4 regions of the Plantactinospora sp. CNZ321 genome follow, and region 3 is predicted to be linked to each of the others. Evidence: riboswitches for the same ligand, from Rfam matches in the RefSeq annotation. Region 3 holds a riboswitch; each other region holds the start of a gene.

Region 1 (7,426 bases), 350 kb from region 3:
GCGGTGCGCTGCCGGTCAGCCCTGTCGCGGTGCGCCGACCGGCGACGGCAGCAGGCGTACGTCGTCCGCGTTCACGAACATGATCCGGTGACCGAACTGGATCTGCACGTACCGCAGGTCGCCCCGGATCACCGTCCAGTCACCCGGTGACGAGCCGTCGAAGGTGCTGGCCCGGTAGTACTCGCTGGGCAGTACGTTGCCGACGGCGTACCGCTGCCCGGCGGCGAGGGTGTACTGCAACGGCGTGACCGCCTGCACCGGCACGCCCGCCGGGTAGGCGTCCGCCTCCGGGTACGCCCTGCCGTACACCGGAATCGTCGCCCGGCCCGGCTTCGGGGTCGCGACCAGCCCGAGCGTCCACTTCGCGGTCGGGTTCGACCTCGGGTTGTGGAACCACGCCTTCTGCCCGAGGTACCAGATCGCGGTCCAGTCGCCCTGCCGGCCGGCGAGCGCGTACGTCTGCCCGGCCGACGCCCGGGCGCCGTGGTCGGAGATGTGCATCGTGTTCGGGGTGCCGTCCGGCCGCAGGGCGATGTCGTTGACCAGCGGCGCGTCGGCGGCCGGCGCGGTACGCAGGATCACCGCCGACGATCCCCGGGCCGGGCAGGGCACCCCGGCCGTCTCGCAGCCGGTGAAGGCCGGCCGGTTGGTGGCGAAGTCCGGGGCGATGGTGACCAGGCCGGCGGCCGGGATGCCGATGCCCCGCAGCGGTGCCCTCAGCAGGTCGAAGTAGTGCGACCAGTCCCAGTACGGGCCCGGGTCCCAGTGCATGCCGCGCACGTTCGCCGGCAGGATGCCGGGGACGTTGTCGTGCCCGATGATGTGGTGGCGGTCCAGCGGGATGTCGTACCGGTCGGCGAGGTAGCGGACCAGCTTGGCCGAGGTCCGGTACATCGCCTCGGTGTACCAGGTGCCCTGGGCGGCGAAGCCCTCGTGTTCGAGGCCGATCGCCTTGGCGTTGACGTACCAGTTGCCGGCGTGCCAGGCCACGTCCTTGCCCTTGACATGCTGCGCGATGTGCCCGTCCGCCGAGCGGAGCGTGTACTGCCAGCTCACGTAGGTGGGATCCTGCACCAGCCGCAGCGTGGTGTCGTAGCTGCCCTCGGTGTCGTGGATGACGATGTACTCGATCTTCTGCCGGGCCGGCCGGTCGGAGAGGTCGTGGTTGCCGTAGTCGCCGTCCCCGAACGCCTGGTAGGGGGCGGGGATCCACTCGCAGGAGATGTCGCGGGGGCACTCCAGCCCGTCCGGGCGGGGCCGGCCGGGCAGGCCGAGCCGATCCAGCCAGGAGCGCTGCGGGACGATCCCGGGTCGGCCGGGCAGGGTGATCCGGTGGCCGTCGTCGGTGGTCCGGCTGGCGCCCTCGGCGATGGTCCGGTACACCTCGTCGGCGAAGGCCGCGGCGGCGTCCGCGCGGTCGCTGCCGGCGTACCGGGCCACCGCGCCGTACCAGGCCGCCGGGTCGCTGGCCGGGCCCGTCGGTCCGGCCAGCGCCCGCTGGTACGACGCCAGCAGCGCCGCCCCGCCCCGGATGTTCGCCGCCGGTTCGGCGCGGAGCAGGTGCTCGTCGGCTCCGGTCAGTGCGGCGGCGGCGTCCAGGGTCTGCCCGCCGGGGGGTGGGGCGCCGGTCCGGTCGGCGTGCGGGCCGGCGGGTCCGGTCGCGGGGCGGGCGGGTCGGGCCGGGTCGCCGCGCCGGTCCTCGCCGTGTTCGGGATGCCCCGGCTCGGCGGCGAGTCCGGCGACGTCGGTGAGGTGCATCGGGCCGTACCCGCCGCTGGTGCTCGGCGTGCCGGCGTTGGTGTCCCAGCGGGATTCCAGATAGGAGACGCCGAGCAGCACGCTCTCGGGTACGCCGAACTCGGCCGCCGCCGCGGCGTACTCCTGTTGCCGGGTGTCGGGGGCCGCGACGGCGGCTGGCGCGGGGCTGGCCGGCAGCAGCGCGGCGGCGCCGGCGATCGCGACCCCGATCGCGAATTTCCTGCTCAGCGGGTGTGTCGTGGGAAGCATCGAACCTCCATGAGCCGGGAGTGGCCTTGATGATCACCCTCCACCCGGGACCGTTGTCGGTCAATACCTGCCGAGCATGCTGCTCACCATGTAGAAATCTTTCACTCACTCCACCACGGATACCGAGCGTGTCCGGCGGACCCGGCGGGGTCCGAACGGCTTTCCCACCGTCAGCGACGGCCCCAATACCTAACGAATCGACTCCAATCACGGGGTTGCGTTTGGATAACACCCTTCTCTAGTGTTGGGGACCGTCGAGCCGACGGCAGGCCGCCTAGCCGGGCGGCGACGTCTCGACACCGCCGAATCGTCACACTCAGCGAACCGGGGACCCGAGCTTCATGGGGTGAATCCGCGTCGAACGCGGTAGGGCGACAATCTTCCCGCCCGAACCCGTCAGCTAACCCGGTAGGCGGGCTACGGAAGAAGGAGTACGGACCCCGGTGGCTCCCCCTGCCCCGCTGCGGTCGTCATCCCTCCGGTCGGCATCCACCGACTCCGGGGACACGAAACCGCGCTCTCGAAGGTCCATTCTCGCCATCGCGATCACCGCACTCGCCAGCGCCGCCGTGCTCTTCACCGGCACGACGCCGGCGCTCGCCGAGCCGACGGTGGCCGAGATCGAGCAGCAGATCGACACCGCCTGGCGCAAGCTGGAGCCGGTCGTCGAGAAGCACAACGCCACCCGGCAGGACCTGGCGGCGAAGAAGAAGCAGGCCGCCGCCCTGCAGAAGAAGATCGCCCCGCTCCAGTCGCAGATCGACGCCGCGATGAACCGGGTGAGCGACTTCGCCGTGCAGGCGTACAAGGGTGACAAGGCCTCGGCGGTCAACGCCCTGCTCACCTCGAAGTCGCCGACCGCGCTGGTCGGCCAGCTCTCGGTGCTCGACCAGTTCGCGCGGCAGCAGCAGCGCGAGGTGCAGGCGGTCGTCGCGCTCAAGGAGAAGTACGCCGCCCAGAAGGCCCCGCTGGACCGGCTGGTCAGCCAGCTGACCAAGACCGAGGCGGAACTGGCGGCGAAGAAGAAGGAGATCGACGCCGAGGTCGACCGGCTTCAGAAGCTGCGGATCCAGGCGTACGGGAACGGCTCGGCCGGCCCGCTGCGGCCCGCGCCCTGCCCGGCCACCTACCCCGGAGGCGCGGCCGGCAAGGCGGTCAAGTTCGCCTGCGCCCAGATCGGCAAGCCCTACAAGTGGGGTGCCGACGGCCCCGGCTCGTACGACTGCTCCGGCCTGACCCTGGCCGCGTGGGCCAAGGGCGGCGTCTCGCTGCCGCACAACGCCCGCGCCCAGCGCGGCGCGGTGAAGTCGGTCAGCCGTTCCGCGCTACGCCCCGGTGACCTCGTCTTCTACTACGCCAACCTGAGCCACGTCGGCATGTACGTCGGTGACGGCTGGATCGTGCACGCCTCCCGGGCCGGCGAACCGATCAAGATGAAGCGGCTGGGCACCGACATCCACAGCTTCGGTCGACCGGGCTGACGCCTCCCGGACCAGGCCAACGGCAGAACCCCCGTCGCGCGACTGCGGCGGGGGTTCTGCCGTTCGATCCGGGGTTGGCCGGCGCGTGGCGTGGCGTGGCGTCAGCCGGTGGGCCAGGTGCGCCAGTTCTGCCAGGAGCGGCTCGGGGTGGGACCGCGCTGCCCCTGGTAGCGCGAGCCGTAGACGGCCGACCCGTACGGGTGCGCGGACGGCGACGAGAGCCGGAAGATGCAGAGCTGACCGATCTTCATCCCCGGCCAGAGCCGGATCGGCAGGTTGGCCACGTTCGACAGCTCCAGCGTGACGTGTCCGGAGAATCCGGGATCGATGAAGCCCGCGGTCGAGTGGGTGAGCAGGCCGAGCCGGCCCAGACTCGATTTGCCCTCCAGCCGGCCGGCGAGCTGGTCGCCGAGGGAGATCACCTCCAGCGTCGAGGCGAGCACGAACTCGCCTGGGTGCAGCACGAACGGCTCGCCGTCCGGCACGTCGACCAGCGAGGTCAGGTCGTCCTGCTGCACGGCCGGGTCGATGTGCGTGTAGAGGTGGTTGTTGAAGACCCGGAAGAGCCGGTCCAGGCGTACGTCGATGCTCGACGGCTGCACCAGCGCGGGATCGAACGGCTCCAGCGCGAGCGTGCCCGACTTCATCTCGATCACTAGGTCGTGGTCGGAGAGCAGCACCGGATCACCTTAGCGAGTCGAGGGCGGCGACCGGCCGCGACCTCGCCGATGGGTGGGACGCGGGTGGGATCGGGGTAGGTGATCGAACATGTGTTCGATAGAATGTACGCATGGCATCCTGGTCCGAATTCGCCTCTGACGAGCCCCGACTCGCCGACGCGATCCGCGTCCTCATCCAGCAGTACGGCCCGGGTCTCGGCTACCTGGCGACCGTGCGCGCCGACGGTGGGCCGCGGGTGCACCCGGTGTCCCCGGTCATCACCGACGAGGGACTCTTCTGTTTCGTCGTCGACTCCCCGAAGCGGCGCGACCTCGAACGGGACGGGCGCTACGCGCTGCACTCGTTTCCGCCCGAGGAGAGCGACGACGAGGCGTACGTCGCCGGCCGGGCCCGGCCGGTGACCGACCAGGCCCGGGTGGACCGGCTCGCCGGCAACCTGCGGGCCGCGCCGCAGGTCGACTGGCGGCTCTTCGAGTTCACCGTCGACGTGGCGATGGTGGCCCGGCACGGCAGCAACGGCGCCACCCCGCTCGCCGGCGGAGAGCGGTCCGAGCGACCCGCCGTGCAGGTCTGGCTCGACCCGGCCGGTGCCGTCACCGCACCCGAGGGCAGCGTCGCCGGCCCAAGGCGACGCGGCCGGCGCCGGGCCGTCGAAGAGCAGCCGGTTCCGGCGTCCTGACCTACGGCTCCCGGAACGCCTTCCACGCCTTCAGCATCCGGAACACCTGGCCGTACGTGAACTCGTACATGCAGTCGTCGACGGAGTAGTCCATGAAATTGTGGACCGGGTCGAGGCCCGGCCCCGTCGGGCAGGAGTCCCGTCCCTCCGGGCAGCCGAAGGCCGGTTCCGCCTCGGCGGGCGTGTCGAAGACGTGGTCACCCTGGCCCGCACAGCCCTGCTGAAAGGTGTGGTAGAGATTCAGCCAGTGCCCGATCTCGTGGATGGCCGTGTCACCGGCGTCGTACGGCGCCGCCGTGCCGCCCGGCAGCGACTCGGCGAGCACCACCACCCCGTCGTACGGGTCGAGGTCGCCCTTCGGGAAGGTGGCCCAGCCGAGTAGCTGGTCCTCCAGCAACCCGGTGTAGATGTTCAGGGTGTGCTTGCCGCCGACCCGCAGCCCACGCTTCATCTGCGCCTCCGCCGGGCTCTCCGACACGATCGGATACCAGGCCGGGTTGACCACCCGGTTCACCTTCTTCAACCTGAAGCGGAACGGCGTCCAGGCCCCACCGGTACGCCCACCGAAGGCGTCGTTGAGCACCCTCAACTGGGCGCGGATCATCGACATCGGGATGTTCCCGCCGGCCCTGCTCCGGTTCTCGCTGACCACGTGGAACACCACGTCAACGGTGATCCCGAACCCCCTCCCCGGTACGCCGAGCGGCGCGACCCCGACCCGTTGCGCGTACGCCGAGTCGACCGCACGCTCCAGTTCGGCGGCCTCGGCCGGGGTCAGCTCGTTCGGCTCGGTGATGTGCGGCGCACCGGGCCTCGCCCTGGCGCCTCGGACCACGGTGTGGCCTCCAATCGGCGCGACACAGCCCGATTCGTCCGACCGCCGGGCCGAGTCCGGAGGTGCCGCCATCGCCGGACCGGGTACGAGCAGCAGGACGAGAAACATGCTCGCCATGCCGGTCACGCCGGAACGCGACGACCACCGCAGCCCACGAAACGCCATTGCTACACCCTTTGCATTCAGAGAGTCGTCCTGCGATGACGCAGAGACATAGTTGCAGGTGCGGCGGACGTTACTAGCCGTGGCCCGAGTTGCAAACGAGGCAGTACGGCGTGGTTCACGACCGATCCGAGCCGACGGAAGGTGCTCGGGGTCGTACGGCCGGGGAGGGTGAGTGCATGATCGGACCCGACCGGGTACAGTGGGGTCCGCTCGCGGGTGTAGTTCAATGGCAGAACATCAGCTTCCCAAGCTGACAGTGCGGGTTCGATTCCCGTCACCCGCTCCAGAAAGAGCCCTGGTCAGGCGGAAGCCGACCAGGGCTTTTCCTTATCGCTATCGTGCGTATGAGGCCGCTAAGGGACTCAACAGCGGCTCCTCGACGGTGATGGCTGGGGCGCGCCGCCGGGTGGTGGCGCGCCCCAAGCAGGTCAGGCGAGCGGCTTGGCCCGGGTGGCGGTCACCGCCGGGGTGCCGGTGGACAGGCCGGAGATCAGGTACGCCCGGTAGGTGCCGTTTGGTAGCACGGTCCACAGGTCCGGCGTGCCGTCGGTGTTGATGTCGGCGGCCCACAGCGTGCTGATGGGAACGCCGGTGTTCCAGTTCGCCGCCACCCGGTGCTGAATGTAGGTCAGCGTGCCGGTGCCGTCGCCGTTGTCGACCATGGTGACCCTAGTCCACAGGTACAGGTCGCCGGTGGTGGCGTTGCGTAGGAAGAGTGCGAGGCCGGAGGCGGTCTCGGTGCTGGCGATGCTCCAGTTTTGCCAGTCGGAGCCGCCCGTCGGGGTGGCGTTGGTCAGCGCGGTGGTGACGAAGTAAGCGCCCGGCGCGCCCAAGTTGGGGTGGTAGTCGAGGCGGTAACCGTTGGTGGCGTCACCGGAGATGCCGATCAGGTCCGGAAGGCCGTTGTCGAGTCCATCAGCGACGTATCCGTTGACCAGGGTCAGCGGCGAGTTGCCGTTGGCGTCGAGGAGCTGATCCCGGCCGATGACCGCCATGCCGCTGCCGTATGGGTTGGGCATCGTGCCGTCGCCGGCGCCCCTGATGACCAGGCCGACGCCGGCGTGGACCCCGCCCGGGTAGTAGACGAGGAAGTCCTCTTCGGTCTCACCGCGGAAGAGGCCGGTGATGATCTGCGCGCCGTCGAACTCGGCTGGGGATGCGGTGCCGCCGGCGCCGTTGCCGTGTAGGCCGATGTTGACGGCCGTCTGAACGTGGCCGGTGCCGACGCCGGTCTTGCGGGACTTCAGGCCGAGCGCGGACCAGACGCCGGACCCGAGTCCGGTGTCCGGGCCGCCGACAGTGACCAGGTCAGCGATGCCATCGCCGTTCAGGTCCTTGTCGACCTGGCCGGCGGTGATGGTGGGTGGAGTGGGCTTGGCAGCGGCCTGGGCGGGCAGGGCCGGGGCGAGCGCGGTCAGCGCGAGCGCCACGGGCGCGGTCCAGGCGAGCATGCGACGGGAGTTGACGGAAGCTGTCATGGGTTCCCTCGTGCTTTGAGGAGTTTGGCGATCGGACAGTACTGGACGACGGCAATCGCCGCCCCTGCCTTGTCGCCGACAAGTCCGAGAAGCCCATCAA
Region 2 (7,426 bases), 4.2 Mb from region 3:
GGCCGGCGAAGCTGCTCCGCGACTGCGGCACGCTCCGCCGGGGTGCCCGACACAAGCGCGTCGTTGCCCCGACGGATCAGTTCGTTCACCTCGTCCCGGTCATACCCACGCAGGCTCACGGCGAAGTCAGGATTCTGGGTCATCCCGGCAGTGTGCCAGGCCGTACCCGGAGACGCCGCTGGCCGGGTCCCCGGTGGTGGGGACCCGGCCAGCGGGTTGGTGTTGGTGTGGTGTGTCAGCTGTTGGTCCAGGCGTCGGCGACGAGGTCGGCGGCCTGGTCCTCCCACTGTGCGTAGGCGTCGGGGTACGCGGAGACCTGTACCTTCTGCGCGGCCACGGTCAGTGGCAGGTTCTGCCAGCCGTCAACCTGCTTCAGTCCGGTGAGGAACGCGGTGGTGGAGTACTCCGGATCGGTGATCTGTTCCACCGAGCCCCAGCCCGAGGACGGGCGCTGCTGGAACAGGCCCTGCGAGTCGTGGTCGTTACGGGCACCGAGGTGACCCAGGTTCTCCAGCTTCGACTCCTGCAGGCTGGTACCGACCGCGATCACCGCGGCGCGTTCGTCCAGGCCGGCCTTCTTGGTGGCCTTCACGATCGCCCTGACGTTGTCGGACTGCTCACCCGACAGCGGGATCCTCGACTGCTTGCCCTGCACACCGTGCGGTACCAGCTTGTCCCGCGACGGCTTACGATCCTTACTCTTGCGGTCCTTGTCCCGCTTGTCGTGCTTGAGGATGTCCTTGCCACCCTTGTCGTCCTTGTCGGCCAGGACCGATTGCGACACCGGGGTGCCGACATGCTCGGGGGCGGCCTGCGCGGCGACGGCCGGGCCGGCGACGGTACCGCCGACGAAGGCCAGACCAGCCACACCCAGGGCGGTCCTACGGATCAGGGAGGTCTGCTCGATGGCCGGGAGCCATCGGCTGAACATGGTGGTGTTCATGATGGTCTTCCTTCCAATCGGGGATGAACACCCCACCGGGGGGATGGGGTGTCATTGGAGGAGAGAGGGGTACGCCCACACACGGCTCCAGGGGGTGCCGGTACTCGGGCGAACACAGTATGTAACGACCGGTGGCCCGGGATCATTCCCGAAGGCTCGGCCACCAGTCCAGGTCACGGGGGGTGGTACTCAGCCGTACGCGTAATGTAACGATCCGCTGGCCGCCAACATTCCGCGCCCGGGAAGTCGATCATTACTCCCGCCCGGGCCCCGGTGGGGTCGAGGTAGGCCCTGCCGATCCCGGGCAATCAGGCACTGACCGTATATGCCGACCGGACCGTGACACCTGGCGGCGGTCAGAGCAGCGGCGCGACGTCCCGGGTGATCGGCACGGCCAGCACGGTCGGGCTCTCGATGCCGAGGGCGGCCCGGAATGCCGTCCGGAACTCGTCCACCGACTCCACCTGGTGAGCGGTGCAGCCGTAGCCGCGGGCGATGCCCGGAATGTCCAGTCCGGGGAGTTCCAGCCCCGGGACTCCCGGTGCGTCCTCCAGGTCGGCGAAGGCCTTCAGCACGCCGTACTCGTGGTTGACCGGCACCACGAAGACGATCGGCAGCCGATGCTGCGCGGCGGTCCAGAGCGCCTGCGGGGAGTACTGGAACGAGCCGTCACCGATCACCGCCACCACCGGCCGGTGCTGTCGGATGTCCCGCTGGGCGAGCGCGATGCCGACCGCCGCCGGCAGCGCGAAGCCCAGGCCGCCGCTGGCCATCTTGAAGTACGAACCCGGCCGGGTGATGGTCAGTTGCCGGTGCAGCACGCTGAGGTTGGAGGGGGATTCGGGGACCACGATGCCGTCTGCCGGCCACTCGGCGGCGAGTGCGCCGAAGAGCGCCGCCGGGTCGAGCGGGGGGCCCGTGGCAGCTCCGTCCGGCGCGGCGGCCCGGGGCGGTGGCATCGGTCGGTCGCTTGCTGGCAGCCGCTCGGCCAGCCCGGCGCAGGCGAGCGCGACGTCCCCGAGCAGGCTGTCGCCGACCGGTGCCCGGGCGGCCTCGGCCGGGTCGTCGGTGATGTGCAGCAGCCGGGTGCCGCCCGGCAGGTAACCCCGTCGACCGGGGACGTATGGGTAGTAACGGAACACCGGGGCACCGATCACCAGTACGGTGTCGTGGCCGACCAGCTTCTCGGCCAGTGGCCCGATGGCCGGCGGCAGCAGCCCCTGAAACTGAGGGTGGTCCTGCGGAAAGCCGACCCGGTCCGCGAATGGTGGCTGCCAGACGGGTGCTCGGCTCCGTTCGGCGAGGGCGATCGCCTCGGCCCAGCCACCGGTCCGGTCCACCGCGGGCCCGATCACCAGCATGGGGTGCCGACTGGCCGCCAGGATCTCGGCGAACCGGTCCAGCTCCGCTGGGTCGGGGGCGACCCGGGTGCTCACCCGGCGCACCTGCGCGGTGCCGGTGGCAGGCTCGTCCCAGTCGTCCAGCGGCAGGGAGAGGTACACCGGGCCGGCCGGCGGAGCTACGGCGGTGGCGAATGCCCGCATGAACGCCTCCGGGATGTCCTGGGCGCGCAGCGGCTCGTGGCTCCATTTGACGTACGGCTCGGGGAGTTGGGTCGGACGCACATTCGTCAGCATCGGCTCGGACAGGTTCATCGTCCGGGTCTGCTGGCCGGCGGTCACGATCATTGGTGTCTTGTTGTGCCAGGCGGTGACCAGGCTCCCCATGCCGTTTCCGGTGCCGGGCGCGGTGTGCAGGTTGACGTGCACCGGCCGGCCGCTGGACTGGGAGTAGCCGTCCGCCATCGCTACCGCGGAGGCCTCCTGAAGGGCCAGAACGTAGGCGAAGTCGGCCGGAAAGTTCTTCAGGAATGGCTCCTCGGTGGAGCCCGGGTTGCCGAACAGGGTGGTCAGGCCGAGGGAACGGAGCAGGTCGTAGGTCGCTTCGTGCACCGTTGTCATCGGAAGGAGCCTCCTGGAGTCCTCGTCCCATCCTCGGACCACCGGGCTAAGCCGGTCATTTCCGTCATACCGCACCCGTACATGATCATGCTGGTTTATCTGGCTGGTCGCTCGGGGCCCGGCGGCCGGCCGCGCGATGTCCCAATCGCGTTCTGGGTCACTGTTTTCGCTGTTCAGCAGGGTTGGCAACGGCAGAAGGCGGCCAGTAATCTCGGCGCGTCTGGTCCGGCCCCTTGGTCACCATCTGGTGACACCGGAGCAGACCCGCCGAGTCGTTAGGTAACGAGCCGGGGACCCACAGTTATCTGGGGTGAATCCGCGAGCCGCTGGCCCGTGGTAGGGCGGCCTTCCCGCCCGAATCCGTCAGCTAACCCGGTAGGCGGTGTCGGAAGGAGTACGTGTTCGTGCCGCACCACCCGGGCCCTGGCCCGTCCCCCCGGTTCCCTCGCTGCGTCGCGGTCCCGCGCCCGGCCGCCGCGACCGTCCCGGACCACTCGGTCCCCGGGCGGCACCCGAACCTGACCCGATAGCGGTCTGTGCCGCCGAAGTCGTCGACGCGCGGGCACCGCGGGGCCGCCGGCCAGCTGGCCGAGAGTTCCCGCTGAGGCCGTCAGCCGGCGGCGACGGATCGTGGTGCCGCTGATTCCACAGGTACGCCGAAAGCGGCGCTACCGCCGGTCGGCGTGCCACCGGTCCGCTCGCACCATCGGTCCGTTCCGCCGAACGTTTCTCGGCGGGCCGTCCCGTGCGACTCCGTGCGATTTCACGGCACATTCCGGCAGCGACAGAAACGCCACGTCATTCCTTGCCCCCCGGTGTGGGTGACGCGCATTTCCCCTGGAGGAAACGTTGAAGCACGCGATTAACGGACGGTTCAGGACCGCCATGTCGGGCCGGCGCAACCGGCTCGCGCTCGCCTCGGCCGCGGTGCTCGCCGCAGCCGCGTCCACCGGAGTCGTCCTGACCTCGACCGGCTCGACGGAGAGCCCGCAGACCTCGACCGTCGCCGTCGCCGATCACGGCAGCCCGGCGGCGGGACAGGCCGGAGCCGCCACCGCCGCCCCGGGCGGCACCAGCCCGGACAGCACCGCCCCGGCAACCACCAAGCCGGCGACCCCGTCGCAGCCGGCGACCACCGAGCCCGCCCCGGCGGCCAGCAAGGCGACCAGGGCCGCCCCGGTCAGCAGCCCGAGCAAGCCACCGGCGCCACCCGAGTCGAAGCTGCTGGACTACCGGTTCCAGGCCCAGATCAACGGCTGGTACTGCGGCCCGGCCGCCACCCGGATCGCGCTGACCGTCCGGGACAAGCAGCCGAGCCAGGACGCGGTCGCCGCCGACCTCGGCACCACGATGAGCGGCACGAACTCGGCCCATGACACCACCCGGGTGCTGAACAAGATCATTGGGACCGATGTCTACCGCACCACCGCGATCCCCGGTGGCGCCGCCACCCCGGCCCAGATGGACCAACTCCAGGCGGACGTGGTGCGCGCCGTCACCAGCGGGCACGCCGTGGTCGTCAACATCGCCGGCTCGGCCACCGACCTCGCGGGCGGCTGGCACAGCTACCCCGGCGGGCACTACGTGACCGTGGTCGGCTACCGCGACGACGGTCGTACCGTGAAGATCGCCGACCCGGCCATCCCGGGCGCGGACAGCCACTACTGGATGACCACCATCGACCTGGCGAACTGGGTGGCCACCCGGGGCTACTCGTCCTGACCCCCCGCCCGCCGGTAGCGACAACCCAGACGCCGGCCCGCCCCACCCACCCGGACGACCCGTGCCGACCGGGATGTGGGGCGGGCCGGCGTCCTCTTCGGGGCGCGACCAGGCCCGCGATCAGGGGTTGATCACTGGCCCTCCCACACCGCCTGGGCGCCCGTGTCGCCGGTGCGGAACACGTAGTAGAGGGCGATCCCCGCCGCCGCCAGGGACAGCACAGCGAGCACCAGCGTCAGCAGCATCGGCGCCCCCTTGGCAGTCGTGCCGGCTGCGCCGTCCCCGTCCGCCCCACCGGTCGGCGCCGCGGCGGCGCCGCGGGGCTTGACGAGGACGACCAGCGCCAGGGCCAGCACCCCGAGCGCGATCGTCGCGAACAGGGTGTTGGTACCGAGGTCCTGGTGCTCCGCCAGCCGCGGGACGTACTCCGGGCTGACCCGGTTGCGGGACTCCAGCCGGGCGAGGAACCGGTCACCGGAGAGCTTGGCCATCAGCGCGGCCAGCGGGGTGGCGACGGCGAGCAGTCCCAGCACCCAACGCAGGTGCGGACGGACGAACGGGACGAACGCGTACCCGACCGTGGTCAGGGCGAGCAGTGGCACGAACACCACCGCGAGATGGACCAGGAAGGGGTGGGCGGGAATGCCCATGAACTCCTCAAGCACCGGCGCTCCTCGGCGACAGATCGGCTGCGAAGACAGGGATGGACGGCAGACGTATGGACGGGGCGGACAGCCGGCCCGGATGCCTGGCGGCCCGGCGTCTGGCGGACTGGCGGCTTTCGAGAACGTTGACATGGTGCCCGCGGTGTCGACCCTTGACAAGGGTCGGACCGCTACGTGCCGGGGTCCGGTTCATCGCCGGTTCGGTTCACAGCGGACGGACATCCGCCTCGGGGGTGGGTGCCGGCTCGCCGACGGTGTACTCGGCGTACTCGGCGATCGGGCTGAAGCCGAGCCGGTCGTACAGCTTGTAGGCGGCGGTGTTCTCCGCGACGACGTTCAACGCCACCGTGTCGACGGTTTCCAGCAGCCGCCGGCAGAGTGTCGCCACCACCGTGCTGGCCAACCCCTGCCCCCGGTACGCCGGAGCCGTCGTCACGTTGCCCAGCGCGGCCACCCGGTAACGGGGCGACCAGACGTGCACCCCGGCGACGGCAATCAGTTCGCCGTCGCGGCGCAGCCCCACGTAGTGCCCGGTCTCGACCATCCGGGGGTCGAACCAGTTCCCCGGGTAGGCCGCCCGGTAGAGCGCGGTCAGCTCCGGTAGGTCGGCCTCGGTGAGCACCTCGCCGCCGGGCGCCATCCGAGCCAGCCGGTCCGGGTCGGTGAGCGCCATCTTCAGGTGCAACCCGCGCGACCTGACCGGGTACTTCCGGGACAGCACCGCCGCGCCGCCGGGGGAGAGGTGTGCCTCGAAGTGCCGGGGCAGCAGCGGGAGGAGACCGGTGAGCAGTTCGGTCAGCACCGCCGGCGAGCGGTGCAGCGCCAGCAGTACCGGGGTGGGCCCGCCCTGGTAGAGCAGCGCCACCGCGTCGTCGTACCGGTACCAGGTGGTGTACGGCCAGTAGAAGTCGTCGAGGTCGCCGAGTTCGTACGCGTGCAGGTGGGGATCGCGGCGCAGCAGGTCGGCCAGTTCGTTCCGGTCCTGACTGGTCCTGATCGTCGTCACCGACGCATCATGGCACAGCCGTCGATCGACCTCAGGAGACCGGTGCGGGGCGGGGCGACGGCACCGGGCGGGCCGCCCTGGCGCCGGCCACCTGCCGGCGGGCCTCCTCCAGGAACCCGTCGGCGTAGCGCTGCTCGGGGAAGTCGCCGAGATAGCGGGTACGGGTCTGCCACCGGACCTCGGCCAGCGGATCGCTGCCCAGCAGCCGGTCCAGTACGTCGTCCAGGTTGGACATCTGCGAGTCCAGCACGTACCCCGAGCCGGCCAGCGGGAACCCCTCGACGAACCGGTCACCCTCACCGACCCGGTCCGTGACCGCGTACGGCTTGCCGGAGTAGAGGTAGTCGGAGATCACCGCGGAGACGTCCGAAACCAGCGCGTCGGAGGCGTTGACGCAGTCGACCAGGGTCATCTTCTTCGCCGCGTCGGCGCCGAAGACGTGCTGCCGCCCCGTGCTGGTCCGGTGCTCGGCGAGGAGTTGCTCGATCCGGGCGAGTTGCCGGGCCGAGGCCGGGTTCTGCGAGGTGTAGGGGTGGGCCCGCAGGATCACCGTCACACCCCGGTCCAGCAGCCCGCGAACCAGGGTCTCGCCGACCGGCAGCGAGCAGTGGTCGACGTCGGCGTTGTGACCGGTCCAGGTGGGCGTGTAGAGCACCACCTTGTCGGCCCGGTCCCGGATCGGTTCCCGGCGCACCGCGATCGACTCCACCTGCGGCCGGCCGACGATGGCGAACTTCTCCCGGGGGATGGTCACGCCGTTGCGGGCGTACCGGTCGATCGCCGCCTGCCCGGCCACGAAGATCCGATCGAAGATCGCGGAGACCGGGTTGGCGCTCGGCGCCTTGTCGCTGTCGCCGTGGTGCAACTGGATGTGCGTGAGATGCGCGAAGCGGATGCAGTGGCTGTTCTTGGCGCCGTGGTTGACATAGAACGCCACTCGCAGGCTCGGCACGATCGCCTCGTCGATCGAGCGTGGTGTCGGGCAGACCACCACCGGCGCACTGGTGGCGGCGGAGATCGCCGGCAGGAAGTTCGGCTCCCGGAGCAGCACCATGAACGGCCGCCCGATCCGCTCCAGGTACGGCAGCCACATCATGACCTGGTATTCCGAGCCGGGCGGCGCGGAGAA
Region 3 (7,426 bases):
GCTGCTGGAGACGATCGGCGCCGCCAACAGGCCCTGCCGGGCGTCCGGCGGAGTCGCCGCGCCGAGTTCGGCGGCCCGCAGGCTCGGCAGCAGGGCGAAGAGCACCGCGCCGAGCATCACAGTGGTGATCACCAGCTTCACCAGTACCCACCGGTGCCGGACCAGACCCCAGGGCGTGAGCAGCGCGCTCGCGACCCCGACCAGCCAGGCGAGCACGCTCAGCGGCACGAAGACGGACTGCCCGACCAGTGCCAGCGCCGGGTAGACCAGGTCCGGGTCGGAGCCGCCCGCCCCGGCCACGCCGAGGGTGAGCAACACCAGGTCGACCCCCAACCAGCCGACCGCGGTCACCACGTGCAGGGTCAGCAGGGCCTTTCGCCAGGGCGGAGAGAGCTTCATGCCGGCCATGCTGCCGGCGACGGCGCGTGGCGGCGTCGTGCGGATGTCGACGATCCGGGTACGCACCTCGACGTACCGGTGGCGCGTCCCGGGCCGCGACCGGCCCGGGGAACGCGCCGCCGCCTCGCGGGTACTCAGCGCCAGGTGTCGGTCCAGTTCACGGTGCAGGGGGCGGTGGTCGGGGTGGTCCGGTACCGGTTCGGGTCGCTCTCCCAGACCACCCGGCCCCCCTCGCGCTTGACGTACTTGTACTGCACCGTCGTGCCGGCGGGCAGGTCGACGGTGCCCCGCCAGATCGGGTAGTCGGCCGAGGAGAGCGGCAGCCCGCTCGCCGGGTTCCAGTTGCCCAGCGCCGCGACGTTGCCGGTGACGTAGACGTTCTCGCCCCAGACCGTCGTCGCGGTCACCGCGAAGCTTGTCGCGACGGTGGGGCAGGAGCCGCCCGTCGGGGTCGGACCCGGACCGCCGCCCGAGGTCCGCGCGTTGACGTGCAGCGCCAGGGCGCCGGACGCCGGCACGGTCGCGGTGACCTGGCCGGCGGTGTCGACCTGGTACGTCGTACCCGTGCAGGAGCCGGCGGTGAAGTCCCCGCTCATCACGTCGCAGTAGCTGCCCGCCGGCAGGCTGGTCTGGAAGGTACGCGTCAACGAACCCCCGCCCCGGTTGAAGGCGACGTACGCGGCGCCGCCCCGGCCGAAGGCGATCTGGTTGCCGCCGTTGCTCCACCAGTTGGTGACCCCGGCCCCGGCGGCGGCGTTGCGCAGCCCGACCATGTTGGCGGTGGTCCGCCAGCGGTGCTCGCAGGCCCAGCCGCCGCCCGCGCAGTCGACCGGACTGGTGGCGCCGGAGCCGTCGCGCGGCGGCCCCGCCTCGGGGTCGGTGAAGGTGAAGCTCGACATCACCTTCGGGACGCCGTACGGCCAGGCGATCATGAATGCCTCGGCCAGTGCGTACGCCGAACCGTTCTTGTAGGTCAGCCGGGCCCGGCCGTTGCGCTGGGTGTCGTGGTTGTCGACGAACGCCACCGCGTCGGCGGAGCCGAGCCGCATCGACGAGGCGAGGTTGCCGAGGTTGGCCAGGTTGCCGTCCCGGAACGCGTTGCCGACCACGTCCCCGTACCGGAACTCGGTGACGTCGCCGATCCCGGCGTACTCCTCCGGGGTGGGCTCGCCGGAACCGCCCTCGATCACCTCGGCGAAGACGTACGGGTCGCCGGCGACCGGATCGACGATCGCGGCCAGGTCGGCGGCGGGCAGGTGCTTGGCCGCGTCCACCCGGAAGCCGTCGACGCCGAGCGAGACCAGATCGTTCAGGTACCCGGTCAGTTTGCCCCGCACGTAGGACGACTCGGTACGCAGGTCGGCCAGGTCGACCAGTTCGCAGTTCTGGATCTCCCAGCGGTCGCCCCAGTTGGCGATGTCGTCGTTGCCGTTGCGTCCGCAGTGGTGGAAGTCGCCGTTGCCGTACGGCACCGCCGGATAGCCGTAGTGGCTGTACGTCGAGCCGCCGCTGCCCGGCCCGGTCGAGGCGCCGCCGGCCATGTGGTTGACGATCGCGTCCACATAGATCTTCACTCCGGCGGCGTGGCAGGTCCGCACCATGGCGGCGAAGGCGGCCCGGTCACCGCGCCGGGTGCTCAACTGGTAGCTGACCGGCTGGTAGTCCTGCCACCACGGGTACCCCCGACCGGGAAGTACGACGTGCTCCTGCGGTGGCGACACCTGCACCCCGCCGAAGCCCTTCGGGCCGAGCACCGTGCGGCACTCGTTGCCGATCGAGGCCCACGGCCACTGGAACAGGTGCACGATCACGTCTTTGCCGCCCGGGCTGGCCGGGCTGGCGGCGGCCGGCTCGGCCCGCCGATCGGCGAAACCCACCGCCAGCGCGGCGGCGAGCACCCCGGTCAGGACGGCGGCGGCTGTTTTTTGAGTGACGGCGGTCGGACCTCGTCGGGTACGCATCGGAACCTCCCGTGCGCGAGAGTGCGGGGACGGCTGGCCTGCAAGTTCTTGCAAATATTGCCGGGAAGCTACCACCGGATGTCGGGGCGGTAAAGCATTGTCGAAGCTGGATGTCTGCGCGGGTTTGCCAAGGTTGATCCGGGTTCGGCTTGCAGAGATCGTCGATCCGGCCCCGAAATGGAGAGCCATCGCCGCAGGTACCGGGCGGGCGGCTCGCCGCCCGGTACTTGCAGAACTTTCATCCTCGACATGATTCCCCGTCACACCCCGCTGTGGCAGCGGTCATTTGTCGGGCGGGGTGCGCTTCTGAACGACAGCAGCGTCGTGATTGCGAAGGGTCGTCGGCCACCGGCCCGGCGGCCTGGCGCGACTTCCTCCACGCCCTGCCCTCCCGCTGACCGCCGCGCTGGTGGGAAGGATCAGCCGCGCGGGGCGTACATGATGATGGCGACCCCGACCAGGCAGATGACGGCGCCGGCCAGGTCGTAGCGGTCCGGCCGGAACCGGTCCACCAGTACGGCCCAGCCGAGCGAGCCGGCCACGAAGACACCCCCGTACGCGGCGAGCACCCGGCCGAAGTGCGGATCGGGTTGGAACGCCGCGACGAAGCCGTACCCGGCCAGCGCCAGCATCCCGGTGGCGACGAAGAGCAGGCCGCGATGCTCGCGCACGCCCTGCCAGACCAGCCAGGCACCGCCGATCTCGGCGACGGCGGCGAGCAGGAAGAGCAGCAGCGAGCGCACGATCGTCACGCCCGCCATTGTCGCCGGCCGGGGCGGACGTCGACCGTCGGCATGGCCGGACGGCGGGCCCACGGTTTGCCCTGCATCGATGACTGTCTCTAAGCTTGGTCGGCGCCGTCACGCGACCGGTACGGGCTGGCCAGGTCGTCGCGGTGGATTGGTGATCATGGGAGCTGGTCACGGGAGCCCAACGAGGGGCGGTACGCGTCGCGCGTGCCGGTCACTCGTCGTCGTAACAGCACTGCCGGCACGCGCCAGGGACGGCGACGGGGCCGGCGGTTGTCCGAGAGGAACTCCCATGAGGATCCCCGCACCGTACCGTCCGTACCGTCGCGTCTCCCTGGCCCTGGCCGCAGCGACCGCGATCGCCGCGAGCGGCGTCGCCGTGGTCGGCACCGGCCTGACACCGGTCGCCCAGGCTGCCACCGGCTGCCTGGTCGACTACACCGCCAACCAGTGGACCGGTGGCTTCACCGCCGCCATCCGGGTGACCGCCGGGAACACCCCGGTCAACGGCTGGACCGTGACCTGGACCTACGGCGGTGACCAGCGGATCACCAACAGCTGGAACGCCCAGGTCAGCCAGTCCGGCGCGACCGTCACCGCCCGGAACGTGGCCTGGAACGGGTCGCTGCCGGCCGGCGGCTCCACCGAGTTCGGCGTCCAGGGCAGCTACGCCGCGAGTTCGGCGGCACCGAGCGGCTTCACCCTGAACGGCGAGTTGTGCAACGGCGCCGAGCCGACCACACCGCCCAGCACCGTACCGCCGACGACCGCGCCGCCGACGACGCCGCCCACCAGCGCACCGCCCACGGTGACGCCGTCGCCGACCGTCCCGCCCAGCACGCCGCCGCCGAGCGGCTGCGGTACGGCGGCAATCTGCGACGGTTTCGAGAACCAGACCGGTACGTCGCCCTCCGGCGACTGGAGTGTCAGCTACCCGGACTGCTCGGGCAGCGGCACCGCCAGCATCGACACCTCGGTCGCGCACCAGGGCACCCGCTCGGTACGCATCAACGGCGCCGTCGGCTACTGCAACCACGTCTTCGTCGGCTCCACCCGGGATCTCGGCAGCGTCGGACCGGTGCGCTACGCCCGACTCTGGGTACGGCACACCACCGCGCTGCCGACCTCGCACGTGACCTTCCTGGCCATGCGGGACGCCGCCGACGGCAACCGTGACCTGCGGATGGGCGGGCAGAACGGCGCCCTGCAGTGGAACCGGGCCTCCGACGACGCCACCCTGCCGGAGCAGAGCCCGAACGGTGTCGCGCTCAGCGCGCCGCTGCCGGTCAACCAGTGGACCTGCCTGGAGTTCATGGTGGACGGCGCGCAGGGCCGGCTCTCCACCTGGGTAAACGGCACCGCGGTGACCGGGCTGACCGCCGACGGTACGCCCACGCACGACGTCGACGGGCAGTGGTACAACCGGGCCAACTGGCGGCCGAACCTCACCGACCTGCGGCTGGGCTGGGAGAGCTACGGCGAGGGTGCGAACACGCTCTGGTTCGACGACGTGGCGCTCGGCTCGTCCCGGATCGGCTGCTGAACTGAGAGCCGGCTGCTGAGCTGAGGACCGGCTGCTGAGCTGAGAACCGGCGGCCGCTGAACGGAGAACCGCCGGCACTGCCCAGGGGTGGCGGGCGGTGTCGGCGGTTCTCGTTCGGTGTGCGGGTGCGGCCGATCAGTGCATCGACAGGTGCACGTGGTTGGTGTGGTCGCTGGACGGGTCCCCGTTGCCCCCGTTGTACGTCTTCCAACCGCTGCTCGGCAGCCAGATCTGCTTGAACCAGATCACGTACAGCACACCGAGTCGATCGGCGTTGCGCACGAAGTACGCCGCCAGGTTGTTGCCGTACGTCCGGTCGCCGCCGGTGGCCACCCCGCCGAACCCGTTCTTCTGGGCGGCGAAGTCGCACGCCTGTCCCTTCGGATGCTCGCCGCTGCCTCCGTTGCGGAAGCAGGAGACGAACCGGGTGAAGCCGGCCGCCTGGGCCTGCTTCAGCGCGTGCAGGGTGCGCGGGGTGATGCAGCCGCTGGTGGTCGGGTCGTTCTGACTGCACGACTCGTCCGGGAAGGAGCCGTCGGCGTTGCGGGGTGCCGGCCGCGCCGACCCGCCGCCACTGCCGCTGATCCCCGCGCCGGCGCCGCCGCTGTTGTTTGCCGCCGCCAGCGCCCGCTCGGCCTGCTTCTTGCGGGTCTCCATCACCTCGACCTGCTTGCGCTGCTCGGCGATCTCCTTGTCGAGCGCCGCCTTGGCCTGGGTCTCCTTGTCCAGGCTCTCCCGCAGCCCGCGCAGCTCCCGGCTCTCGTTCGCCGAGATGGTGTCGAGTGCGGCGGCCCGGTCCACCAGGCTGGTCGGAGATCCGCTGTTGAGCAGGGCCGAGACCTGTCCGAGCCGGCCGGTCCGGTATGCCATGTCGGCCATCCGGGCGACCCGCTCACCCCGGGTCGCCACCTCGGTACGCAGCGCGGCGAGCTGCTGGTTCAGTTCCTTCTGCCGCTTGACGGAGTTGTTCAGCTTGTTCTTGGCGTTCAGGTAGCCCTTGCTGGCGACCTGGAGTTGCTCGCGCAGGCTGTCGCTGCCTCCGTCGATGTCGTCCCCGCCGGGTGCCGCGGCCAGCACAGCGGCGGTCGCGTACTCCGGTGCCGCGGCGGCGGGTGCGCCGCCGAGTGCCGCGAGGACCATGCCCAGGGCGATGGCCGCGGTCGTCGCGGCCTTCCGGGACGGTCTCGTGGCGCTCCGCGCGGACGCCGGAGCCTGTCGGGTGGGTGCCAGGAACGGCATATGACAATGTCCTTCCGTCAGCCGCCGACCGGGTTAGCTGACGGGTTCGGGACGGAAGATCCCTACCGCTGGCGCGGATACACCCCTGGTACGTGGTTCCCCGGCTCGCGCGTGCGATTAGGCGACGGCCTCCGCAGGCGCCGGAGGGCGCCGCCCGGCGGAGACCGGAGCCGAGCTTACCGGCAGTTGTCGTCCGGGGATACGTGGCGTCGCTGCCGTCGAATTCACGATTCTCCTGCTTCAGACGGATGTATCCGGACAAAAATAGCGAGCGTGCGGACGAAACTTAAGATGCCGCTAACTATCGGTGAACCTCTACGCCTGCCGGGGGCGGATTTCCGACAGTTTCCGGCCGGTCGCCCCGACACGCAGCGTCGCGGCCGGTTACCAGTCGGTGGGTCCGCAGCCGCCCGGCGCGGCGTCCGGCTCGACCTGAAGGGTGGCGTGCGAGATGTCGAACTCCTCGCGCAACGCCGACCGGGCCGCCGCGAGTACGGTACCGACCTCCGCGTCGCTGTCCAGCCTCAGGTGCGCCGAGGCCACCTCCATCCCGGAGGTGAGGGTCCAGACGTGCAGGTCGTGTACGTCACACACCCCCGGCACGGCCGCCAGCCGGGTGCCTACGGCCGCCACGTCGAGATGCTCCGGCGCGGCCTGCACCAGGATGCGTACGGCGGTCCGGCCGAGCCGCCAGGTGCGGGGCAGAATGAACAGCCCGACCGCCAGGGCGACGATCGGATCGGCCCAGCGCCAGCCGGTCAGGATGATCACCACGGCGGCGACGATCACGCCCACCGAGTTGAGCAGGTCCCCGAGCACCTCGAGATAGGCGCCGCGCAGGTTGATGCTCTCCTGCGCACCGGGTCGGAGCAGGCCGAACGCGGCGGCGTTGGCCAGCAGGCCGAGTACGGCCACCGCGAGCATCGGGCCGGCCTCCACCCGGGGCGGGTCGGCGAACCGGCGTACCGCCTCGACCAGTACGTAGAGCGCCACCCCGGACAGCAGTACCGCGTTGGCCAGCGCGGCCAGCACCTCCAGCCGGTACAGGCCGAAGGTCCGCTGCGGAGCACCGACCACCCGCCGGGCCGCCGTGATCGCGGCCAGTGCCATCCCGATCCCGAGCACGTCGGTGAACATGTGCCCGGCGTCGGAGAGCAGCGCGAGCGAGCCGGTGACCAGTGCGGCGACCGTCTCCACCACCATCAGGACGGCGAGCAGCACGAAGGCGGCAACCAGCCGTCCCCGGTGCCGCTGCGCCGCCCGGATCAGCGGCACCCCGTGGTCGTGCCCGCCTCCCAACGCGTTCTCCTTTCCCCGCTGTCGATACTGCCGGCCGACGCGGTGTCGGGGGAGCCGGTCCCATCGAAGAGGCGACGCCGAACGCCCACCCCTCGGCACCGAGGGTGCCGGCGCCCGGCGCCCGGCGCTCGCGGGGCCGGCGCTCGGGGGGCCGGCGCTCGGGGGGCCAGAGGCGCGGTCGGGGTCCCCCGGGGCCCGGCAGACCGCCAGTGACTTGACGCATTCCCTTATGGGTA
Region 4 (7,426 bases), 1.2 Mb from region 3:
TCTGGGCGAGGCGGCCCTGATGGACCTGCACGACCTGAACCAGAACACCCGGGACGGCGTGCACGTCGCCTCGCTGGGCGGGGCCTGGATCGCCCTGGTGGCCGGCTTCGGCGGGATGCGCGACCACACCCAGACGCTCTCCTTCGCCCCCCGGCTGCCGAGCCGGATCGACCGGCTGGAGTTCTCGCTCCGCTACCGGGGCGTGCACCTGCGGGTCGACGTACGGCGGGACGAGGCGACGTACTCGCTGCGCGACGGCGAGCAGGACGACGCCCTGGAGTTGCTGCACCACGGAGAGAAGGTCCGGATCAGCTGCGAGGAGTCGGCGACCCGGCCCATCCCGCCGGCCCGCCCGACCGGCCCGCAGCCGGCCCAGCCCGCCGGCCGCGCCCCGGCCCGCCGCACCCCGGAGAGCGAGCCGAGCTGACCCGCCCCGGGGGGCGGCGGACCTAGATCAGTGACAGGTGTACGTGGTTGGTGTGGTCGCTGGACGGGTCGCCGTGCGCCCCGCCGTACGACTTCCAGCCGGTCGTCGGCAACCAGATCTGCCGGTACCAGATCACGTACAGCACACCGAGCCGGTCGGCGTTGCGGACGAAGAACGCGGCGAGGTTGTTGCCGTACATCCGGTCGGCACCCTTGGCGGCACCCCGGAAGCCGCCCTTCTCGGCGGAGAAGTCGCAGGCCCGCCCCTTCGGGTGCTCGTACGGGCCGCCGGAGCGGTAGCAGCCGGTGAACCGGGTGAAGCCGGCCCGGCGCGCCTCGGTGTAGGCGTGCAGGGTGCGCGGGGTGACGCAGCCCGTGGTGGTCGGGTCGGGCAGGCTGCACGACTGTGGTGGCCAGGAGCCGTCGGCGGCGCGTGGCGCCGGCCGGGCCACCGGTGACCTGGCGTTGACGAAGCCTCCGGTGGAGGCGCCACCGACCTGGGCCAGCGCCCGCTCGGCGGCCTGCTTCTGCCGCAGCATGATCGTGAGCTGCCGGCGCTCCTCGAGTACCTCGGCGTCCAGCGCCTGCTTCGCCCGGGTGGCCCGCTCCCGGGCCTGGTGCAGTCCGCGCAGCGCGTCGTTGTCCCGCAGGGCCACCGCCTCCAGGCCACGGGCGCGCTCCAGCAGTTCGTCGGCCGAGCCGCTGTGCAGCAGTACCATCACCGGGCCGATCCGGCCGGTCCGGTACGCCGCCCGGGCCACCTGTTCCACCCGGGGGCGCAGCTCCGCGATGCGTGCCTGCACCCGGCGGAGTTCGGCGGCGATCCTCGCCTGCCGAGCCTGGGCGTTGGCCAGCGCGTTCTTTGCCTGTAGGTAGCCTCGGCCGGTCGATTCGAGCAGGTCGCGCAGGAGCGGCGTGTCGCCCTCGTCGCCGAGGATGGCGGGGCTGTCCGCCTCCGCCACGCCGGGCCGGAGCGCCGCCCCGGTGAGCGCGCCGAACGTGGCGAGCAGGGCCAGGGCCAGCGGTAGCCGCCGACGTGTGGATCCCGTCATGCATGTCCCTCCGTCGCCCGCCTACCGAGTTAGCTGACGGGTTCGGGACGGAACAAGTCCCTACCGCGGTTGCGGACTCACCCCACCTACCTGGGTCCCCGGCTCACCCGAGAGTGATTCGGCGGCGGTCACGCCGGCGCGGAGGGGTGCGCCACCGGGCGAGACCGGGGTCAGCGTACCTGATCAACTGGGTCGAACAGGTGGATTTCGGAGTGATCCGGCGTGGAAATTGCCTCGGGGCGTGCCGGGAGGTACGTCGGCGGTGCCGGTGCGACGGACGGGCTGGAAATCGAGGGCGATCTTGGTAGCCTGATCCGCCGCCGGGCCTTCGGCGGCCTCCGTCGCCACCCCAGAGGGGAGTATCCATGCCTCGGCGTCTTCGATCGCTCCTGCTCGGCGTCATCGTCGCGGCCGGCTCGGGCATTCTGCCCGCCACCCCCGCCGCCGCCTCCGTCGCGACCGTCACCAGTGGTGACAGCACCGTGCTCTTCCTGCGGCCGAACCTCGACCCGGTGCCCGACTCGGTCTACGCGACCCCCGACCCCGGCCGGAACGGCGCGCGCTTCCTTCCCTACCAGACCCCCGGGCTCCGGGATCAGATCGCCGACCTGGTCGCGCTCGCCGCCCCCGGCTCCACCGTGTACGGATCGCTCTACACCTTCTCCGACCAGGGAATCACCGACAACCTGCTGGCGGCGCACGCCCGCGGCGTCAGCGTACGGCTCATCGTCGAGGCCTGCACCAGCGGCACCACCGCGTCCTGCGGGGCGCTGTCCAACCAGGTGAACCGACTCGTCACCGAGCTGGGCAGCTACCGTGTCGGCGCGGGCGGATCCTGGACCTGGCAGTGCCGCATCTCCTGCTCGTCCGGCGGGACCGGCATCAACCACAACAAGTTCTGGGTGTTCAGCGAGCTCTCCGACGGGCGTACCGACGTCACCGTGGTCAGTTCGGCGAACCCGACCAAGCCCCAGCAGCAGATGTGGCAGAACCAGGTGCGGGTCGACAACGACCCGGCGCTGGCCAGCGCTTTCCGCAGCTACGTCGGCCGGAAGCTCCAGGTCACCGGAACGGCGAAGTCGTACGAGCGCGGGCACGTCGACGCGGGCAGCACACGGCTCTGGTTCTCGCCACGCGAGTCGCCGAGCGCCAGCGAGAGCGCGACGATCGCGGAGTCGTTCAACCCGCAGAGCAGTCGCTCCGACATCGTTGCCGCCGCCATCGACGACGTGCAGTGCTCGACCGGCAGCTCCGACGACATCATCCGGATGGCCATGTGGGGTTTCCGGGCCGCCCGGCCCGAGGTGATCGACGCGTTGGGTGACAAGCAGGCTGCCGGATGCACCGTCGAGGTGGCCACCGGCGAGCACCAGGACGCGTTGCCCGGCCTGACCGCACGCGGCATCGGTGTCTACGCGATGGATCCCGGCGGATGCCGGCAGTCGTTCTTCACCGTCGAGGCCGGGGTCAACGGCGAGTGCTCCGACGGCAGCATCCACTCCAAGTACCTCCTGGTCCAGGGTGTGTCCCGCAAGGACAACCAGCCGCACCGGTACGTCTACACCGGCACCCAGAACCTCACCAACGGCGCGTTGAAGAAGAACGACGAGACCTTCATGCGCCTGGACAACCCGGAAATCTACGACGGATTCGTCGCCGACTTCAACGCCATCAAGAACGCGGCGGTGACCATCTCTCCGGACCGGTACCCGAACGCCGGGTTCGCGACCGCGAACGCCGTGGCGACCGGTGACCAGTTCACCCCCGCGGTCGCCTCGATCCGCGACTCCGCCGGCCGGAACGTCACCGTGTCCGCGTTCGCCTCCGGCACGGCGAGCGGGCTGAACAACGAGATCCGGCTGGGCCGGTTCGTCGACGGAGTCCGCCGGTCCGAGGTGGTCGTGCGGACCGGAGGCAGCACCAGATGGAACTACCGCACTCCGGATGTGGGCCTCGCCAGCACCGGTGACGCGGTGGTGACCTGGGCCGACGACAGCAACGGCAACGGCGGGTACGAGATCCGCGCCCGCCGGGTCCGCCCGGACGGCACCTTGGGCCCGGTGGTCAACGTGAACTCGATCGCCGACGGTGACCAGAGCGAGCCGTCGATCGCGGTCCTGCCGGACGGGCGGTACGCCGTGACCTGGCAGGACGTTTCGACGGCCGGTGCAAGCTCCATCCGGTACGCCTCGTTCTCGGCGTCCGACGCCCGGCTCTCCCCGCTGACCGGCGGCTACGACGCCCCGGTCCAGGCCGTGCCCGGTGGCACCTACCGCAAGCCGGACGTGGCCGTCACCTCGGCCGGCACGGTGGCCATCGCCTGGGAGGACGACGAGGACGGCAACGGCGGGTACAGCATCCGGGCCAAGACCGGCACCCTGGCGGGCGCCTTCGGCGGCACCGTGGCGGTGCACACCGGATCGCTCTCCGACGGTCAGCAGCGCGATCCGGCGGTGGCCGTCGCGGAGTCCGGCACCTGGTACGTCGCCTGGTACGACGGGCACACCGGCCGGACCGGCTATGACGGCAACCCGCAGTCACAGATCTACGTACGCGGATTCACCGGCTCCACGGCCGCCTTCGCGCCCCGGACCATCAGCGGCCCGATCCACCGGTGGAGTACCGGTGCCAACGGCGCCTACCAGGTCACCACCCAGACTCCGTACCAGTCCGACCGGGTGGGCCGGCAGGCGCGTCCGGACATCGCGGTGGACGGCTCGGGCAACGCCGTGGTCACCTGGCAGGAGAGCGGCCAGGTGACCGGACTGACCAGTGCCAGCAGCGGCACCGAGGTCTGGGCCCGGGGAATCGGTCCGGACGGGGCGAACGGCAACACGTTTCCGGAGAGCCGGCTGAGCGTCTTCACGGCGAACCGCCAGGACCAGCCGGCGATCGGGATGGATCCGACCGGCATGTTCACGGTCGTCTACGCCGATGACTGGGACGGCAACGGCGGTACCCAACTGAAGATCCGGTACGGCCTGCGCAACTGCGCCCAGACCTGCTGACCGTCGGTAGGCCCGGTAGCGACGCGACACCGGGCCGGGCGGTCATCTGCGGCCGCCCGGCCCATCCACCGGGGCCAGCTGAGGTCGTGGTCAGCCGCGTGCCGCCCACACCGGGCTCTCCACGTAGTGGTTGTCGTAGCGGTCCTGGGTCTCGCCGACCTCCTGCCAGGTGGCTTCGCCCTGGTGCACCCGGTCGAGGAGCCGGTAGTAGTCGAACCGGGGCTTGCCAGGGGTGATCACGACGAGGAAGTCGGCGTCCTGACCGGCGGCGGGGGCGAAGGCGTGCGGGGTGTTGGGCGGAACGAAGAGCGTGTCTCCCTTGTTCAGGGTGTGCAGCTCGTCGCCGACGAGCATTTCGAGGGCGCCGTCGAGCACGAAGAACAGCTCGCCGGAGCGGGTGTGCAGGTGCGGTGGTGCGCCGTCGGTGCCGCTCCTGAGCAGGGTGCGGTTGCTGGTCAGGGTGCCGCCGGTGTGCTCGGGGTCGAGTAGCAGGGTGATCACGCTGGTTGGGTCGCTCTCCAGAACCTCGGCTTCGGCTGCGCGTACCAGGGTCATTGTCGGCTCCTTCGTTGCTCGCTGATTCCTGGACACTACGAGTCCAGGATTGGTGTGCGCTAGCGATCATGACCGGCGTCACAGTTTCTGGACATGTAGAGTCCAGAACTATGCGGATGAGTCAGGGCGTCGAATGGGCCCTCCACACGTGCCTCAACCTGAGCTGGCTGGACGACCCGGTGCCGACCGGCACGCTCGCGGCGTTCTACGAGCTACCGCCGGCATACCTGAACAAGCAGCTCCAGGCCCTGGTCCGGGCCGGGATCCTGACCTCGACCTCGGGGCCTCGCGGGGGCTTCCGGTTGGCCCGGGCCCCGGAGGAGGTCTCCCTGCTGGACATCGTCGCCGCGATCGAGGGCCCGGAGGAGCTGTTCCGGTGCGACCAGATCCTCCGCAAGGGGCCGGGGGAGCATGCCGGCGTCGACTATCGGCAGTCCTGCGCGTTCGCCCAGGCGATGCGTGGCGCCGAGCTGGCCTGGCGACGGGAGCTGGCCGGTAAGAGCGTGGCGGACGTCCGGGCCGACGTCGAGCGCGGGCAGCCCGATGCCCCGGCCAACACCCGGGCCAGGATCGCGGAACTGCGCTAGCGGACGATCCCAACGGTACGGGCGCCGGCCGACCCCCGGCGCCGCGATCCGCTGGGTGCCGCCGTGGCGTGGCGGCACCCAGCCGGAGTGTCCGGAGGGAGTCGAACCCCTACCTTCGATCCCCAGTTACGAGCAGGTGACGGTGATGTCGTTGGCAGTCACCGCATCGGGGCGCAGGGGCACAACCTGGACGACCTGGCCGGCGAGGTTGACGGCCCGCACCTCCGACCCCTCGAAGCCATCGGTCCAGTGCCGGAGAACGAGATGCTCGTCGTCGATCCAGGCGATGATCTGGTTCTGCCCGCTCAGCCGGATGGTCCGCTGGGCGGCTCCGGTGTCCGTCGCGACGATCCTGATCGGGGCGTCAGGGAGAGGGTTGTGCAGCGCGATCCGGGTGCCATCGGGGGAGAAGGCGTCCGCCGAGGTCAGTGCGGCGGTCGCCGGCAGGGTGCGCGCCAGCCGCCCGGAGCGGTCGTAGAAGCGGATGCCGGTCACCTGGTCGGCCTGGCTTTCGCCGCCGTCCTGGGTGATGGTGCGTGCGACCTGGTTGCCGCCGTCTGCCCAGACGAAGCCGTGGGCGCCGGTGTTGTCCGCATAGAGGTCCACCTTGGCGAAGGCGCTCTTCAACGTCACAGCGTCGACGATGGCGAAGCCCTGGTCGCCGAGCCGCGGGGCTACGGTGAACAGGATTTCCGTGCCGTCGGGCGACCAACTGCCCGGCCCGGTGTAGCCGTCGATCCAGCGCACAGCGTCCGGGTCGGTCGGGTCGAGGATGCCACTGCGCAGTGGGCTGGTCGGGGTGTCCTGGCCTCCCTGCACCAGCACCCGGGTCCCGTCCGGAGACGGCACCACGCTCTGGTACGGCAGCTCGATGTACGTCCCGGTAGCGTTGCGCAACAGGGATCTCGTCGTGGCGTCCTGCGGGTCGGTTGTGCTGTAGGCACTCACGACCAGCGGACAGCTCGTCGCGCCACCGAACTGCGAGTTGTTCCCGCCGGCCGCCCCCAGGCCGAGGGGGACCGCGGCGGCGACGAGCGCTACGAGGGCGCCGGTGGTCACGGCCATGCGTACGCGGTTTTCGCGCCGGACCCGGCGCACGACGGCGGGTCCGATACCAACCGGCGGCGGTACGGCGCCGAGCCGGTGGAACGCCTCACGCACAGCTCGGTCCAGGTCGGTGCTCATCGTCGGGTCTCCCGTAACTCAAGGCTGTCAAGGTCTGGGCAGAGTGCGCGCAGCCGGCTGAGGGCCCGCGTGGTCTGGCTGCGGACCGTTGAGGGTTTGCAGCCGAGCAGGTGCGCGATCTCGTCGTCGGCAAGATCCTCGAGGTAGCGCAGCACGAGCACCGCACGGTGCTTCGGCGCGAGCTGACGTAGCGCGTCCTGCAATGCCAGGCTCAGATCGATCCGGGCGGTGGCGTCCGGTGCCGTCCGCTGGTCCGGAACACGATCCGTGCTCAGTTCACGGCTGTGTCCCGGCCGCCGCCACCAGCTGACCTGCTGGCGATACATGGCGCGGCGCAGGTACGCCTCCGGCGAGCCCTGGATGCGTTTCCAGTGCCGCAGCGCTTTCGCCAGGACTGTCTGGAGAAGGTCCTCCGCGTGATGGCGGTCCCCGGCCAGGGCCAGGGCCGTACGGAACAGCACGTGAGACCGGGCCTCGACGAACGACACGAATTCGCGCTCGGTCTCAGCGTCCACCTGACCACCGCTTCAGGTGCCGGAGACGCTTCAGGTGCCAGCAAGCGGGGGCGCGTTGTTCAGTCATGCCCAATAGACGCAGCCTGGGCCGCGGCTGC

Evidence for each region. Region 3 has a riboswitch for cyclic di-AMP ahead of EV371_RS04400 (coiled-coil domain-containing protein). Riboswitches for the same ligand answer to the same signal wherever they lie in the genome.
Region 1: another riboswitch for cyclic di-AMP. It lies ahead of EV371_RS06010 (NlpC/P60 family protein); the one in region 3 lies ahead of EV371_RS04400 (coiled-coil domain-containing protein).
Region 2: another riboswitch for cyclic di-AMP. It lies ahead of EV371_RS22390 (C39 family peptidase); the one in region 3 lies ahead of EV371_RS04400 (coiled-coil domain-containing protein).
Region 4: another riboswitch for cyclic di-AMP. It lies ahead of EV371_RS09715 (VldE C-terminal domain-containing protein); the one in region 3 lies ahead of EV371_RS04400 (coiled-coil domain-containing protein).

Annotation. Positions count from the first base shown of each region.
Region 1 covers NZ_SHKQ01000001.1:1,356,595-1,364,020, reverse strand. The annotation lists gene EV371_RS06015 (N-acetylmuramoyl-L-alanine amidase) at 16-2,007, opposite strand; cyclic di-AMP (ydaO/yuaA leader) riboswitch at 2,298-2,438, shown strand; gene EV371_RS06010 (NlpC/P60 family protein) at 2,451-3,488, shown strand; gene dcd (dCTP deaminase) at 3,590-4,168, opposite strand; gene EV371_RS06000 (pyridoxamine 5'-phosphate oxidase family protein) at 4,279-4,848, shown strand; gene EV371_RS05995 (zinc metalloprotease) at 4,850-5,848, opposite strand; tRNA gene EV371_RS05990 (tRNA-Gly) at 6,061-6,134, shown strand; gene EV371_RS05985 (hypothetical protein) at 6,277-7,326, opposite strand.
Region 2 covers NZ_SHKQ01000001.1:5,185,683-5,193,108, reverse strand. The annotation lists gene EV371_RS22405 (hypothetical protein) at 1-143, opposite strand, end outside; gene EV371_RS22400 (hypothetical protein) at 236-943, opposite strand; gene mdlC (benzoylformate decarboxylase) at 1,300-2,904, opposite strand; cyclic di-AMP (ydaO/yuaA leader) riboswitch at 3,160-3,301, shown strand; gene EV371_RS22390 (C39 family peptidase) at 3,754-4,626, shown strand; gene EV371_RS22385 (DUF2231 domain-containing protein) at 4,758-5,291, opposite strand; gene EV371_RS22380 (GNAT family N-acetyltransferase) at 5,497-6,297, opposite strand; gene EV371_RS22375 (CDP-glycerol glycerophosphotransferase family protein) at 6,329-7,426, opposite strand, start outside.
Region 3 covers NZ_SHKQ01000001.1:1,010,359-1,017,784, reverse strand. The annotation lists gene EV371_RS04420 (DUF2269 domain-containing protein) at 1-465, opposite strand, end outside; gene EV371_RS04415 (carbohydrate-binding module family 20 domain-containing protein) at 534-2,360, opposite strand; gene EV371_RS04410 (YnfA family protein) at 2,780-3,112, opposite strand; gene EV371_RS04405 (cellulose binding domain-containing protein) at 3,402-4,652, shown strand; gene EV371_RS04400 (coiled-coil domain-containing protein) at 4,788-5,792, opposite strand; cyclic di-AMP (ydaO/yuaA leader) riboswitch at 5,898-6,025, opposite strand; gene EV371_RS04395 (cation diffusion facilitator family transporter) at 6,276-7,190, opposite strand.
Region 4 covers NZ_SHKQ01000001.1:2,181,192-2,188,617, forward strand. The annotation lists gene EV371_RS09710 (glycosyl hydrolase family 65 domain-containing protein) at 1-427, shown strand, start outside; gene EV371_RS09715 (VldE C-terminal domain-containing protein) at 450-1,478, opposite strand; cyclic di-AMP (ydaO/yuaA leader) riboswitch at 1,482-1,612, opposite strand; gene EV371_RS09720 (phospholipase D-like domain-containing protein) at 1,844-4,486, shown strand; gene EV371_RS09725 (cupin domain-containing protein) at 4,577-5,041, opposite strand; gene EV371_RS09730 (Rrf2 family transcriptional regulator) at 5,158-5,628, shown strand; gene EV371_RS09735 (hypothetical protein) at 5,755-6,813, opposite strand; gene EV371_RS09740 (SigE family RNA polymerase sigma factor) at 6,810-7,328, opposite strand.